2 regions of the Sphaerisporangium dianthi genome follow, and region 1 is predicted to be linked to the other one. Evidence: riboswitches for the same ligand, from Rfam matches in the RefSeq annotation. Region 1 holds a riboswitch; the other holds the start of a gene.
What was found. A riboswitch is a leader RNA that binds a small molecule or an ion and turns the genes downstream of it on or off. The one in region 1 is predicted to bind cyclic di-AMP.
Positions count from the first base shown of each region.

Region 2: linked by a shared signal. The riboswitch ahead of ACFO60_RS07495 (CHAP domain-containing protein) and the one ahead of ACFO60_RS15815 (C40 family peptidase) in region 1 are both predicted to bind cyclic di-AMP.

Region 1 covers NZ_JBHSFP010000009.1:99,903-107,158, forward strand. Annotated here, with positions in the region: gene ACFO60_RS15800 (glycosyltransferase family 4 protein) at 1-727, opposite strand, end outside; gene ACFO60_RS15805 (M48 family metallopeptidase) at 724-2,010, opposite strand; gene ACFO60_RS15810 (hypothetical protein) at 2,147-2,971, opposite strand; gene ACFO60_RS15815 (C40 family peptidase) at 3,293-3,901, opposite strand; cyclic di-AMP (ydaO/yuaA leader) riboswitch at 3,984-4,142, opposite strand; gene ACFO60_RS15820 (ArsR/SmtB family transcription factor) at 4,642-5,217, shown strand; gene ACFO60_RS15825 (MFS transporter) at 5,461-6,822, shown strand; gene ACFO60_RS15830 (hypothetical protein) at 6,980-7,256, opposite strand, start outside.
Region 2 covers NZ_JBHSFP010000003.1:324,703-331,958, reverse strand. Annotated here, with positions in the region: gene ACFO60_RS07505 (DUF6716 putative glycosyltransferase) at 1-750, opposite strand, end outside; gene ACFO60_RS07500 (hypothetical protein) at 765-1,751, opposite strand; cyclic di-AMP (ydaO/yuaA leader) riboswitch at 2,259-2,410, shown strand; gene ACFO60_RS07495 (CHAP domain-containing protein) at 2,476-3,105, shown strand; gene ACFO60_RS07490 (ABC transporter substrate-binding protein) at 3,647-4,945, shown strand; gene ACFO60_RS07485 (carbohydrate ABC transporter permease) at 5,193-6,170, shown strand; gene ACFO60_RS07480 (carbohydrate ABC transporter permease) at 6,167-7,051, shown strand; gene ACFO60_RS07475 (GH1 family beta-glucosidase) at 7,048-7,256, shown strand, end outside.

The sequences.
Region 1 (7,256 bases):
CGGGACGGGCCGGTCCCCCGCCGACCAGCAGCAGGACGGCGTCCGGCACCTCCAGCAGCACCCTCGGCCAGCAGCGGACCAGCGTGTCCTGCCCCTTGCGCGGCACCAGGCGCGAGACGCACACCACGACGGGACGGCCGCCGATGCCCAGCGACGCCCGCACCCCGGCGCCGCCGGCCCCGGGGTGGAACACGCGGGTGTCCACGCCGGGCGCGAGCCGGACGAGACGCGCGGGGGGCATCACGCGCACGAGCCGCTCGCGGGTGTACTCACCGAGGTAGGTGACCACGTCCGCGCGGGCGCCGATGCGGGCGAGCAGGCCGCGCGCCACCGGGACCCCGGCCCACGCGGCCTCGTGCCCGTGGGTCAGCATGACCACCCGCCGCGCCCCAGCGGCGCGCAGCACGGGCGCGAGCAGCCCGAGCGGGGCCGCCGCGCCGAACACGACCGTGTCGCAGCCCTCGGACCGCACCAGGCCGGCCGCCCGCCTGGCGACCTCGGGGACCGGCAGCATCAGCGAGCCGGCGTGCCGCACCACCCGGTACGGCTGGCGCGCGTCGAACTCCTCCCAGCCCCGCCAGCGGGAGGCGTAGACGACCACCGAGCCGGGCGGCCGGCGCACGGCGAGCGCGTGCACGAACGCCTGGATGCCGCCGGGCCGCGGCGGGAAGTCGTTGGTGACGATGAGCGTCCTGGCGTGCCCGGGGCCGCGTCCGGCGGCGATCACGGCTCGGGCAGGCCGTTCAGGCGGGCCCAGGAGCGCGCCGCGGCCAGCCGCTGCGCGGTGGTGGGGTGCGAGGCGTACATCAGGTACTCGAAGGCGTTCGGCGTCAGGTCGGAGATGTTGGTCAGGGCCAGCCGTCTCTGCATGGCGGCGAAGGTGGCGGCGTCGCGGGTGAGGTCGAGCGCGTGGACGTCGGCCCTGGCCTCGATCTGGCGGCTGACGAGGTTCTGCGCGGGCCCCGACAGCACGGTCAAAAGGCTCATCAGGCCGAGCAGCACGCCGACCGATCTGGGGTCGGCCGCCGACGCGACGCCCGTGCGGCGCCTGAGGACGGGCAGGGAGACCAGCAGATAGAGCAGGCAGGCTCCCGCGGCGGCCCCGAGGGCGCCGACCAGCGTGCCGTACAGGACGTCGCCGCGCTTGGCGTGGCCCAGCTCGTGCGCCACGACCAGCTCGATCTCGCCGGCCGGGGCTCGCAGCAGCGTGTCGTAGACGACGATGCGGCGGGTGGCGCCGAAACCGGAGACGTAGGCGTTGAGCGCCGTGGTCCTGCGGGAGGCGTCGGCGACCAGCACATCCTCGACCGGGACGCCGTCGCGGCTCGCCATGGCGATCAGGTCCGAGCGCAGCCGCCCGGCGGGGAGCGGGGTGAAGTCGTTGAACAGCGGCTCCACGACGAGCGGGTAGACGAACGACGCGGCCACGGTGAGCAGGAACGCCCCGGCCGCCGCGGGCGCCCACCAGCGGCGCGGGCCGCGGCGGGCCAGCCAGACGACCGCGACCACCATGATCGCGACGAGCACGGTCTGGACGGCGAAGCTCTTGAGCCTGTCGGCCGACCACTCGGGCCAGCGCTGGGTGGACAGGCCGTACTGGCGCAGCCGCGTCTCGTACCACATCCCGAGCGGCCACTTGAGCGCCAGGCTGACGGCGGACAGGCCGACGACGCCGAGCAGGGCGCGCAGCCACCACGGCCCCTTCACGCGGCCCACCACCCACGCGCCGGCGGGGGTCAGGACCAGCACGCCGGCGACGGCGAGCGTCACCGCCAGCGACAGGTACGCCGGCACGTTGACGGCGGCGTCGAAGGCGTCGGCGCGCGCGATCTGCGCCGGGGAGAAATCACGCGCCGGGTCGGGCACGACGGCCGGGGCGGAGGCGGGCAGCGGGCGCCACGGCGTGGTGACGGCGACCACGACGCCCAGCGCCACGCCCAGCACGACCAGGGCGGCGCCCGCCGCGCGCGGCCCCGGGCCCGTGCGCGTGCCCTCGGTCAGCTCCGCCACGCGATCAGCCCCGTCACTCAAGGTTCATGCTCTCCCCTGCGCCGCCACGGCGCCGTCCCCGGCCCGGAGGGCGCCCCTCACCGGGCCCCGCGGCCCGGCACGCTCCGCGGGCCTGTGCGCCGCCCGCCCGCCGCGATCACCCGAGCTGGTCCCGGACGTACTCGCGCCAGGCGGCGGTGAACTCCGCGGGGCTCATGCGGAGCGTACGGGACAGCGCCGCCCGCACGTCCCCGCCCCTGGACTCACGGTAGAGGGTCGAAAGGGCGCGCTCGCCGAAGCGCCCCGCGACATACCGGCAGGCGAGCCAGGCCTCCTCGTAGGCCTGGGCCAGGCGCGCGGAGCCGGCGGCGAACGCGTCGCGGCCGGGAAGCGCCACGGGCAGCCGCCCGGCGCGCACCTCGCCGGCCAGCTCGGCGGCGGCGCGGCGCGCCGGGACGCCGGCGTCGCGATAGCCCACGTAGTCGGCGAAGCCCTCCACCAGCCACTTGGGCGTGCCCCCGTCGAGCGCCGCCCCTGTGGCGATGTGAGTGATCTCGTGGGCGAGGACGACGTCGCGCCCGACGCCGCTGAGCCGGGCGAACGACCGCGGCTCGACGATCACGCGGTCGGCTCCCGCCACCGCCGCCAGGCCGTTCACGGACGCGGGAGCGGCGAGCACGGCCGCCTGCGCGGTGGTCGCGGGCACCAGGACCAGCGGGCGCACCGGGCCCACGACCCGGGCCACGAGCGCGCTCGCACGGTCGGCCCGGCGCGCCAGATCGGCCAGATCGGCCACGGCCGCCCCGGGCGCCCCGACCACGAGCGAGCGCTCGCCGGGGAACGTCCGCGCGCCGGACCAGATCTCGGGATGCTCGCCGATCAGGGCCCGCGCCCGCCGCCCGAGGTCCTCGTCCATGGCGCGGGGACCGGTCAGCACGGCCAGCAGCCCCGCCAGGACGGCCCAGAGCCACACGACGCGCATGCGGGCAATCTACCTGTTCGTCCTCGGGGGCCACATCGGCGCGACCGCGGACGCGCGAAGGCCCCGTCCGCCTGGGGAGGGCGAACGGGGCCTTCACGAATGTCCCATCCGCCTCGGGGGTGGAGCGGAGGGGACATTCACGGCGCCCGTCCGCCTCAGGGGAGGGACGGACGGGCTTTCACGGCCGCCCGTCCGTCCCAGGAGGAGGGACGGACGGGCCTTCACGGCGCCCGTCCGCCTCAGGGGGAGGGACGGACGGGCCTTCACGGCCGGCGCGGGCGGGCCCGAGGGGGCCCGGACCGCCCGGGCGGACCGCGAGGATCAGGCGGCCGGGCGGACGGCTCCGACGAAGGACGCCTTGCGGTAGCCGGACAGCTTGTCGATCCGCACCCGCGTGCCGCTGTGCGGGGAGTGGATCATCTTGCCGTGCCCGACGTACATGCCGACGTGGCCGAGCCCGTAGAAGAACATCAGGTCGCCTGGCTTGAGGTTCTTCCAGGAGACCTTCTTGCGCACCGAGCGGAACTGGCCGGCGGCCACGCGGGGCAGTTTCACACCTGCCTTGCGCCAGGCGTAGGAGACCAGGCCGGAGCAGTCGAACGCCCCCGGGCCGCTGGCACCCCAGCGGTAGGGGTCGCCGATCTGCTTCTTGGCGATCGCGACGGCCGTGTGCGCCTTCAGTCGCTGCCGGGCCGCCCGGCTCGCCTTCGCGGTCTTCTTGCTCTTGGAGGTGCTGGAGGTGGCGGAGCCGCTCGCCTCGCTCACCGCGGCGGAGCCGGTGGACTCCTCCGCCCCGGTGAGGCTCGGGGTCTCGATCAGCCCGGCCGGGCCGTAGACGGCCTCTGGCCCGGAAGGGCTCTGAGCAGTGGCCGCCGTGGCGGCGTCAGCCGCCGTCGCCTGCGTCGCGACCGCCCCCACGGAGGCCGTCATGGTGAGCGCCACACCGCCTAGAGAGAAGCGGGCGATACGCGACAGACGCGGGTTTTTGGTGGTGCTGGACAGGATCGCTCCTTGATTCTTCCACTCATGCCTACCGGGTTAGCTGACGGATTCGGGCATGGAAGTAGCCCTACGACGCCATAGACGTCGATTCACCCCTGATCCGGATTAAGGGATCAATTGGGTCCCCGGTTCCGCGCTCCTTGCCGCACGGATTCGGCAGGTCACCGCCCCTTGGGGCCTGGTTCACACCTTGAACGGGCGACGGTGACCGCTGGATTGTGGTAGTGCGACCGGTCGGGTGAGACCGGCTTCGTTCGCGACGGCATGGCGTGCTCGCCGCGGGCCAGAAGCTACACAGAACCTCAAATTGAGGCAAAGCCGTGACAAAGAGTCATAGATCAAATAAACGCCTCAGGAATCACGGAACCCCTGTACAACAAGCGCATCTGTTACCCGAATGTGATTCCCCTCACACACCCCGAAACGTGACCTGTCATGAGTCACAAAAGTCACACCAGTCACACCCGTTCGGGCGATCTCGCGGAGGAACGATCCACGCGCGCCCCCGGCGCGGCCCGCCGGTGCGCACCGTTCGATGACACCGCGTCACGATCCCGGGACGTCGAGTGACAGGCCTCCGGCGAACGACATCGTGCGAGGATTCTTGAGCAATCATTCTTACGCAAGAGTCATTGCACAATGCCCGTTGTACGTGCCAGGGTGGGGCCATGGCCGACGAAGAGGTACGAAGAATCACCGACTCGCGGGTGCTGGCAGCCCTGTCGCATCCCACGAGGAGGCGGCTCATGGACGCGCTGAAGGTCTACGGCCCCTGCACCGCCAGCATGCTGGCCGAGCACACCGGGCAGGCCGTCGCCAACGCCAGCCACCACCTGCGCGTCCTTGCCGCCGGCGAGCTCATCGAGGAGGCGCCTGAGCTGGCCCGCGACCGCCGCGAACGGTGGTGGCGGCTGGCCTCGGCCGAGCTGCGCTGGACCGAGTCCGACTTCGACGGCGACCCGGCCACCGCGGCGATCGCGAGCGCGGCCGCGTCCCTCAACCTCGACCACCACGTGAGCATGGTCCGCGCCTGGTACGCCGCGAGCGACGAAGAGCGGCGGGCCTGGCAGGACGCCCCGTTCTCCACCGACAAATGGCTGCGCCTCACCCCCGGCGAGCTGCACGGGTTCGAGCGAGAGCTGCTGGAGCTCCTCGCCCGGTGGGCCACCCGCGAGGTGCCCGACGACGGGCATCGGCGCGACCCGGTGTTCGTCTTCGCCTTCGGCGTCCCGGGCCGGCCATGAGAACGGGCGCTCCTTCGCCGGTGGCCCTGCCGCCTTCCACCATCCCCGCCCACGCTTCCGGCCGGGACGGGTCACATCACCGCTCAGAGACCGTCACGAGCGGCCTCACCCCCTTGACCGCCGTCATGGGCGATCCTCACCCCCCGGAGGCCGTCATGAGCGGCCTGACCCGTTGGAGGCCGTCATGAGCGGCCTCGCCCCCTTTGCCGCCGTCACGAGCGGCCTCGCCCCTTGGAGGCCGTCATGAGCACCGCCATCTCGCGGGCTCCGGCGGGGACAGGGCTCCCGCGCCGGCGGTGGGGACTGCTGCGCGAGCGCGACTTCCGGCTGCTGTGGATCGGCGAGACCACCAGTGGCTTCGGCAGCTCCCTCACCTCCGTCGCCCTCCCCCTCGTCGCCGTCACCACGCTCGGGGCGAGCACGCTGGAGGTGGCGCTCCTGGCCGCCGCGGCGTGGATCCCCTGGGTGATCATCGGCCTGCCCGCAGGGGCGTGGATCGACCGTCTCCCCCGCCGTCCCGTCATGCTGGCCTGCGACGCCGCCTCGCTCCTGCTGTTCCTCAGCGTCCCGGCCGCCGCCTGGGCGGGCGCGCTCACCATCGGGCAGCTACTCGCGGTGGCGCTCCTCGCGGGCACCTGCAAGGTGTTCTTCCAGACCGCCTACCAGGTCTACCTTCCGGCCGTGGTCGCCCCCGCCGACCTTCCCGAGGGCAACGCCAGGCTGCAGGGCGCCGAGTCGGCCGTCCAGGTGGCGGGCCCGGGGGCGGCGGGCGTCATCGCGCAGGTGCTCGGCGCGGTCACCGGGCTGCTCGCCGACGCCGCCACCTTCCTGGTCTCGGCCCTGTGCCTGCTCGGCATCAGGACCCGCGAGGCGCCGCCCGCGCGCGAGCGGCGGGCGACGACGCTTCGGCGGGAGATCGGCGAGGGCCTGCGGTTCGTGGCCCGTGATCCCTACCTGCGGGTGCTCACCGTCTTCGGCGCGGCCAGCAACCTCGGCCTGATGGGCTACCAGGCCATCCTTGTCGTGTTCCTGGTGCGCGACGTCGGCCTGACGCCCGGCGTGGCGGGCGGGCTGATGGCCGCGATGAGCCTGGGCGGCGTCGCCGGCGCGGCGGGCGCCGCACATCTGTGCCGGCGCTTCGGCAGCGCCCGCGCCATGATCGCCTGCGAGATGCTCGGGGCCCCGTTCGGGCTGCTCATCCCGCTCGCGAACCCGGGAGGCGGGCTGGCCCTGGCGGTGGCCGGCGGGTTCGTCGTCGTCGCCGGCGTGGTCGCGGGCAACGTCATCAAGGCGAGCTTCCGCCAGACCTACACGCCACGGCGTCTGATGGGACGGGTGTCGGTGAGCATGCAGTTCGTCAACTACGGCACCATCCCCCTCGGCGCGCTCCTCGGCGGGGCGCTCGGCGGCGCCATCGGCACCCGCGCGTCGATGTGGATCATCATGGCCGGGCTCGCCCTGACGGGCCTGATCCTGCTGGCCGGTCCGCTCAAGCGCCGCCGCGACCTCCCTTCTTCCCCCGCCCCGGACTCCTCCCCCGCCTCCCCGTCCGTCCCCGCCGCCGGGGCCTCTGCGTCCGCCCCGGACGCGCCGTCCCTGCCTTAGAGGGACGGGCGGCCACACGCGAACACGCCCGGCCGGAGAACCGGCCGGGCGTGCGGCTGAACTCCTGGCCGGCGCCTCGCTTGCCCGGCCGGGGGTTCAGGCCCCCGTGGTCACATCACAGCACCGCCCCGTGAACGCGGGCGCGCGTCCGGCGCGCCTAGCACCACCAGTCGGTCAGGTAGGAGGCGGCGGCGCCCGCCGGACGCGCGCCCGCCCGCATGCAGACCGAGCTGCTGCTGCTGGTCTTCAGCGCGTTGCCGTAGTTGCGGCCGGTGTCCAGCGTCCGCAGGTCGCACTGCGTCCAGGTCCTGCCGCTGTTTCCCGAGATGTCGATCCAGAGGCGGTCGCCGTTGTGCGAGGTGGTCAGCCGCGGCCACGCGTACTGGACGTTGTTGATCCGGCCGCTGCGCAGCTGCAGGTCGACGCCGCCCGGC
Region 2 (7,256 bases), on a different contig from region 1:
CATGGCGCCGGCGGCGAACCGGACGGCGCCGGGCCGTACGGCGCCGGAGTCCGCCAGCGACCGCCACAGGCGCTCGTAGTGGTAGCGCTCGTTGTGGGTCTGGCGCTCGTTCTCAAGGGCGCGCAGCTTGACCACGACGTCCAGCTCGGGACGCGCCTCGGCGAGCCGGGCGAGGGCCAGCAGGATGCTCTCGCGGTCCTCGCGCCGCTTGGGCACCTTGGCCTGGGTGGCGAACACCACCCGCTTGCGCGAGCCGGCGCCGGCGGCGCGGTGGTCGAGATAGGGCAGGCGGGCCAGGGCCATCGAGCCCGCGGCGCCCAGTTCCCTGCCGATGCGCCCGAACTCCTCGACCTCCCTGCCGCTGTGCACGACGAACAGGTCGCAGCCGCCCCGGTAGAGCCATGCCTTCTCGGTGGCGGGGATCGAGATGCCCGGCAGGCCCGACACCAGGACCGGCCTGGGCGAAAGCCCGTCGAGCACGTCGCTGACCAGCACGTCGACCACGGGCCCCGTGCAGGCCAGCAGGATGGCGTCGGGCCGGTCGCGCTCGGCGATGCGGCGCAGCGCCCGCGCCGACACCACGGCGGGCGGCTCGGCGGCGCCCGACCGGGTGCCGCTGACGGCGGCGGCGATCTGGGCCTCGGACGGCGCGATCGGAGTGCGCACGACGGCCAGCGTCGAGGTCCAACCGCCCGGAAGCTGGTCGAGAAGACCCGCCGCCCATTTCAGATACGAGTCCGAATCGGCCACAGCGAGAACCCGGCTCAAGGAGAAGCCCTTTCGTGCGCGAACATTTGGAGATGCGATCGGAGGGACACCGACGCGGAGGGAGTCCACCAGTCATCGGGCACGTCCACGGTCTCGACCGGCACGCCGCGCGCGCCGAGCAGCACGCGCAGCGAGGTGACGGCCGTGGACGGCAGGCTCAGCACGCGCTGGCCGGGGCGCAGGTCACGCAGGGTCATCTCGACCGGGACCCCGGCGTCGTACACGGTGACGCCCGGGTGGTCGCGGACGGCCGCGAGGTCGCCCGGGTCCTCGCGGCGGTGCGGGTAGTAGGCCAGCGGCCCTTCGAGGGCGAAGAGCCAGGCGAGGTAGCGGTCGCGGTGGATCAGCCCGTTGCGCACCAGGGAGGTGCCGAGGACCACGGTGCTCTCGGGCGGGCGCGGATGGGAGCGCGCGGGCTGGGAGCGCAGCCAGGCGAAATCGTGGGTGATCAGCTCGGCGCCGAGCCCGCGCACGGCGGCGGCCAGCCCGGCGGGGACGGGCAGCGCGGTGAACACGGTGAGCCGTCCCGCCCTGGCCGCCGCGCGCAGGCGGATCCCCGCCGCGACGCCGAGGGCCCGCCGGGTCGGCCTCGCCTCGGCGCGGGCGCGCAGCAGCGGGGCACCGAGGCCGGCGGTCAGCAGTTCGAGCAGGCGGATCGTGGCCAGGCCGTCGTCGACGAGGACCATGCGCGAGGGAAAGGCGGTCAGCGACGTGAGCTGGAGCCTGCCGGAGAAGGCGTCGCCGAGCACCCAGGCGGCGTGCCGCCCTGGGCGGGGCATGCCCGCTTCGGCGGCCTCGATGCGCAGTCCGGGGGGAAGGTCGAGCGCGTCCAGCTCGGCCCGGGTCACGCCCAGGCCCGGCAGCCTGCCACGGGTCACCACGCGCGTGTCAGGCCCGATCACGCCGGCGTGCCGCGCCTCGACCGCGCACAGCAACTGGAGGGGAGACTCCACCCAGGCGACGGCCGACCCCTGCTCCCGCACGCGGCTTCGACCGTTCCTCTCCACGCCGGGCATTGACACGTTCACGACGCATGCAACCTAGCCCGGCGACCCTACGAAGGAGGGAACAGACGATGAACGGCGGCCGACGACGGCCGGGCCGTTGTCCGGTCGCGTGCCTCGCCGCCCGCGTCACGCCCGTAACTTTCGCCCCATTTGACACGCAAGGGCACGGGCGTTTCAAGTATCACTCGCGCAGCGCCGCCCCAGCGGGGCCCGGCACCGGGAGCCCGGAGCGACGACCGCGGTACCCTACCCATGTCGCCGCAGGTCAACCACGCGACCATGTCAGGCGCCCGGCCGGTGCGCGCCTTTTTGCCACCGCAAGCCCGGACAGCCTTAAGAGATTTGTCCTACTTGCATCATGTTTGTCCGATGTATTACTCTCGTAGGAATCCCGGCAAGGGAACCGCCCATCAGGGCGAAAACCCCGTGCCGATGAGATTGCCCGGCGCGGCCGGTCCTCTGCGGAGAGCCCTCTCCCGCCGTCACGCGCCACCGCCGAGTCCGCTCCCACGCGGAGCCGGGGACCCACCTCCCTTGGGGTGAATCGATCGCGCCCGCCCACGGACGCGACCGTAGGGCGAACCTTCACGCCCGAACCCGTCAGCTAACCCGGTAGGCGGCTGGACGAAGGAGTTTCAGCTTGTCCATGTTCACACATCGGCTTCTGGATGCCCCGAAGAATCAGCTGAAGGCTTTCACGTTGGGCAGCCTGGTGCTCGCCCAGGTCGTCACCGGCACCGCGCTCGCCGCGCACGCCGACACCTCTCCCGCCAAGGACAACGTCATCGCCGCCGCGCGCGAAGAGGCGGCCAAGACGGCGAAGATGCCGTCCCGGCAGGTCTCCGCCGAGCAGCTGCTGGCACTGGCGGAGAAGCAGGTCGGCATCTCCGAGAACGGCTCGGGCGGCGGCACCAAGTTCCACGCCTGGTACATGAGCTCCCCGCGCGCCAAAGAGACGGTGGCCCGCGACACCGGCACGATCGCCGGGTACGCCGACGCCGCCTGGTGCGACATGTTCGTCTCCTGGGTCGGCACCCAGCTCGGCCTGCAGGACACCGTCGGCACCGACGCCTACACCGTCGCCCACGCCAAGTGGTTCGCCGGCCACGACCGCTGGGGCACCACCCCGAAGCCCGGCGCCGTGGTGTTCTTCTCCTTCAACGGCGGCAAGAGCTTCGACGACATCGAGCACGTCGGCTTCGTCATCAAGGACAACGGCGACGGCACCATCAAGACCGTCGAGGGGAACACCGACGGCGGCAAGGTCGAGATCCGCACCCGGCCGGCCTCGCAGATCGTGGGATACGGCTACCCCAGCTACGCCGCCTAAGCCTCTTCTCCCCCCTCCGGTGCCTCATCCCATGGCGTCCTCGCCGCCTCCCCGCAAGAGGGCGCCCCGCCGACGCCGCACGGCCGGTCCTCTCCGCCGGCCCTGCGGCGCCGGCGCCCGTCCGGCTCCCGCACGGTCCGGGCCGGGCCTCCGGAGGCCCTCGGACGCCTCCGCCCGTGGCGCATGGATGATTTGCGCCCGACTGTGCCGCATGCGATGGGAGCGCTCCCAATGCTGCCAAAGGGGTATATGGGAGTGCGTCGACGGTTTTCGAGCTCCTAATCGCCCCAGGAGTAACAGTTAGGTTTCAGCATATTGACGCCAGCATTGCCTGTCGGGGACCCTTCGTGGGAGCGCTCCCAAATATCGCTCGCAGGTTCACCCCCGCGAGATCACGACTTGAGGGATCCAGCACATCGTGGGCCCGACTGTCGGGGCCGGCCCTCGATGCACCTCCCAATGATCGGGCAACCACCTGAGAGGGGTCCGGAAAATGATGAAGAAAATGCGCCGCGGGAGGCTACTCGCGGTCGCATCGGTGATGACGGCCGCGCTTGGCATCACCACCGCTTGCTCCTCCGGCGACACCGGCGGCGCCGCCGGCGGCTCGTCCTCGGCCGCGCCCGCCGAGAAGATCACCCTTACGCTGCAGACCTTCGGTGGCGGCACCAACTTCGGCTACAAGGCCGCCGTTGAGAAGTGGAACAGCGAGCACCCCAACGTTCAGGTCAAGTACAACAACCTGACCGACAGCTTCGAGAACGTCTACTGGCCCCAGATGCTGCAGTGGCTGCAGTCGGGGACCGGCGCCGGTGACGTGGTCGGCATCGACGAGGGCGGCATGGGTCTGGCCAAGGCCCGTCCGCAGTTCTTCGCCGACCTCGGCCAGTACGGCCTGCAGAGCCGCCAGGCCGACTTCCCCGCCTGGAAGTGGGAGAACGGCGTCAACACCGAGGGCAAGCTGTTCGCTCTCGGCACCGACGTCGGCGGCATGAGCATCTGCTACCGCTCCGACCTGTTCAAGAAGGCCGGCCTGCCCACCGACCGCGAAGAGGTCGGCAAGCTCTGGAGCGGCGGCTGGGACAACTTCATCAAGGCCGGGCAGGACTTCCAGGCCAAGGTGAAGGACGCCAAGTTCGTCGACAGCATCAACACCATCTACAACGTGGTGCTGGCGCAGGAGGCCGCGAAGAACGGCAACGTCAGCTACTTCGACAAGAACCAGCAGCTCATCGTGGACAAGAACCCGGCCGTCAAGACCTCGTTCGACCTCGCCACGAAGATCAGCCAGACCGGCCTGACCGCCAAGCTGCAGAACTTCACCGACGGGTGGAACACCGGCTTCGTCAAGTCGCAGTTCGCCACCCTTGGCTGCCCCGGCTGGATGCTCGGCGTCGTCTCGGGCACGGCTGGTGACAAGTTCAAGGGCAAGTGGGACGTCGCGACGGTGCCCGGCGGCGGCGGCAACTGGGGCGGCTCCTGGCTCGCGGTGCCCAAGCAGTCCAAGCACCCGAAGGAGGCCGCCGAGCTGGCCAGCTACCTGACCAGCCCCGAGGCCCAGCTCCTGGCGTTCAAGGAGGGCGGCAACCTGCCCAGCACCATCCCGGCGCAGGACAACCCCGAGCTCCAGAGCGCGACCAACGAGTACTTCAACAACGCGCCCATCGGCAAGATCTTCGGGCCGTCCATCAAGTCGCTTCAGCCGATCTTCCTCGGTGAGAAGCACGCGCAGGTCAAGCGCGAGGTGGAGCAGGTCCTCAACGGCATGGAACAGGGCTCCGTGCCCGTGGACCAGGCCTGGCAGAAGTTCGTCGAGGCGGGCCAGAAGGCGGCGGGCTGATCGTCCCCGAGCGTCACCGGCTCGCCGCGGCACCTGTCGGCGAGCCGGTGACCTGCCGTCGTGAGCGGCGTGGCGGTGATGTGACCCATCACCGCCCTCGCTCCGCGCAGGCCCTCTTCCAGTCGTACCGATGCCGAGCTTGGTCATCGCTTGGTAGCGGACACACCATCGACCGTTACCGACGAAAGAAGGAGAATGGGGCTTCCACCCCGTGGCCGCCGGCCACGGGAAGCGCCCCGGAAATCCGATGAGCGTCAACCTCCACACGCAGCGGGCGGATCCGGCGCCTCCGCCGCCGCGGCCGGGACGCCACCATTCGCGCTCCCGCCGCCGTTTCTGGTCGCAGCTCGACCTCAAGGCGACCCCGTACTTCCTGATCTCCCCGTACTTCATCCTCTTCGCGATCTTCGGCCTCTTCCCCCTGGTGTTCACCTTCTGGGTCTCGCTCCAGGACTACGGGCTCGCCGGCGGCGATGCCGAGTTCACCGGTCTGGAGAACTACGCCAAGCTTCTCGCGGACTCGGACTTCTGGAACGCGGTGATCAACACCGTCGGCATCTTCATCCTCGCCACGGTGCCGCAGCTCGTCCTGGCCCTCCTGCTCGCCAACGCGCTCAACAAGCGCCTGCGCGCGCGCCTGTTCTTCCGGCTGGGCGTCCTGGTGCCGCTGGTGACCTCGGTCGTCGCCGTCGCCATCGTCTTCACCCAGCTCTACGGCCGCGACTTCGGCCTGTTCAACTGGCTGCTCGGTTTCCTGGGCGTCGAGAACATCGACTGGCAGAGCGCCAAGTGGTCGTCCTGGACGGCGATCGCCACCATGGTCGACTGGCGATGGACCGGCTACAACGCGATCATCTACCTCGCCGGCATGCAGACCATCCCTCGTGATCTCTACGAGGCCGCCTCGATCGACGGCGCCTCGCCGCGCCGCCAGTTCTGGCAGATCACGCTGCCGATGATCCGCCCGACGATCATCTTCACGGTCTTCGTGTCGACGATCGGCGGTCTCACCCTCTTCGCCGAGCCCGTCATGTTCGCCAGCAACCGGATGGACGGCGGCGCCACCGGCCAGTTCCAGACGATCGCGATGTACATCGTCGAGCAGGGCTTCAGGAACTTCGACTACGGCTACGCGGCCGCGGCCGCCTGGCTGCTGTTCGTCCTGATCCTGATGGGCGTCGGGATCAACTACATGTTCGTCCGCCGGATCGGAGGCAGCAAGTGACCGCGATCACGCAGGTCAGGCCGGCGCGAGCGGGAAGCGCGCGGAACAAGCGGGACCCGTTCCGCGCCACACCGCTGACGAAGATCGCCCTCGGCATCACCGTCCTGCTGTCGATCTTCCCGATCTACTGGATGATCATCATCGCGTCGCGGACCAACACCGACGCGGTCGAGGTCCCGCCGCCGCTGCTCCCCGGCGGCAACCTCGGCGCCAACATCCAGCGCGTGCTCAACACCGAGGACGCGCACTTCATCACGGGCCTGGTGAACTCCCTGATCGTCACCACGACGGTCACGTTGTCCGTCGTGCTCATCTCGACGTTCGCGGGGTTCGCCTTCGCCAGGCTCCACTTCCGCGGCCGCAATCTGCTGCTCGGCTCCATCCTCATCACGATGATGGTGCCGCTCCAGCAGATGGGCATCGTCCCGCTCTACCAGCTCATGGTGACCCTCGGCTGGGTCGGGACGCTCAAGGCCGTCATCCTGCCCTACCTGCTCAACGGCTTCGGCGTCTTCATGATGACGCAGTACACCGACCAGGCCGTGCCCGAGGAGCTGGTCGAGGCGGCACGAGTGGACGGCGCGTCCACCATGCGCATCTGGTGGAACGTGATCCTGCCCGCCGTGCGGCCCGGCATGGCCGTCCTGGCGCTGCAGGCGTTCATGCTCAACTGGAACGAGTTCATGTGGCCGCTGATCGTCCTGAGCCCGGAGAACCCCACGGTCCAGGTGTCGATCAGCTTCCTCACCGCGGCCCACAGCACCGACTACGTCCTGATCTTCACCGGAACGGCTCTATCCGTACTACCGCTAGTTGTCGTTTTCGTCGCGTTCGGCCGGCAGATCGTCGGCGGACTCATGGAAGGTGCGGTCAAAGCGTGACCACGCAGGAGACTCAACCCCAGACCAGCATCCCCGCGCTCTCGTTCCCCACCGGCTTCGTCTGGGGCGCCGCCACCTCGGCGTACCAGATCGAAGGCTCCACCGACGTGGACGGACGCGGGACCTCGATCTGGGACACGTTCGTCCGGCAGCCCGGCCGCATCCTCAACGGCGAGAACGCCGATGCCGCCATCGACCACTACAA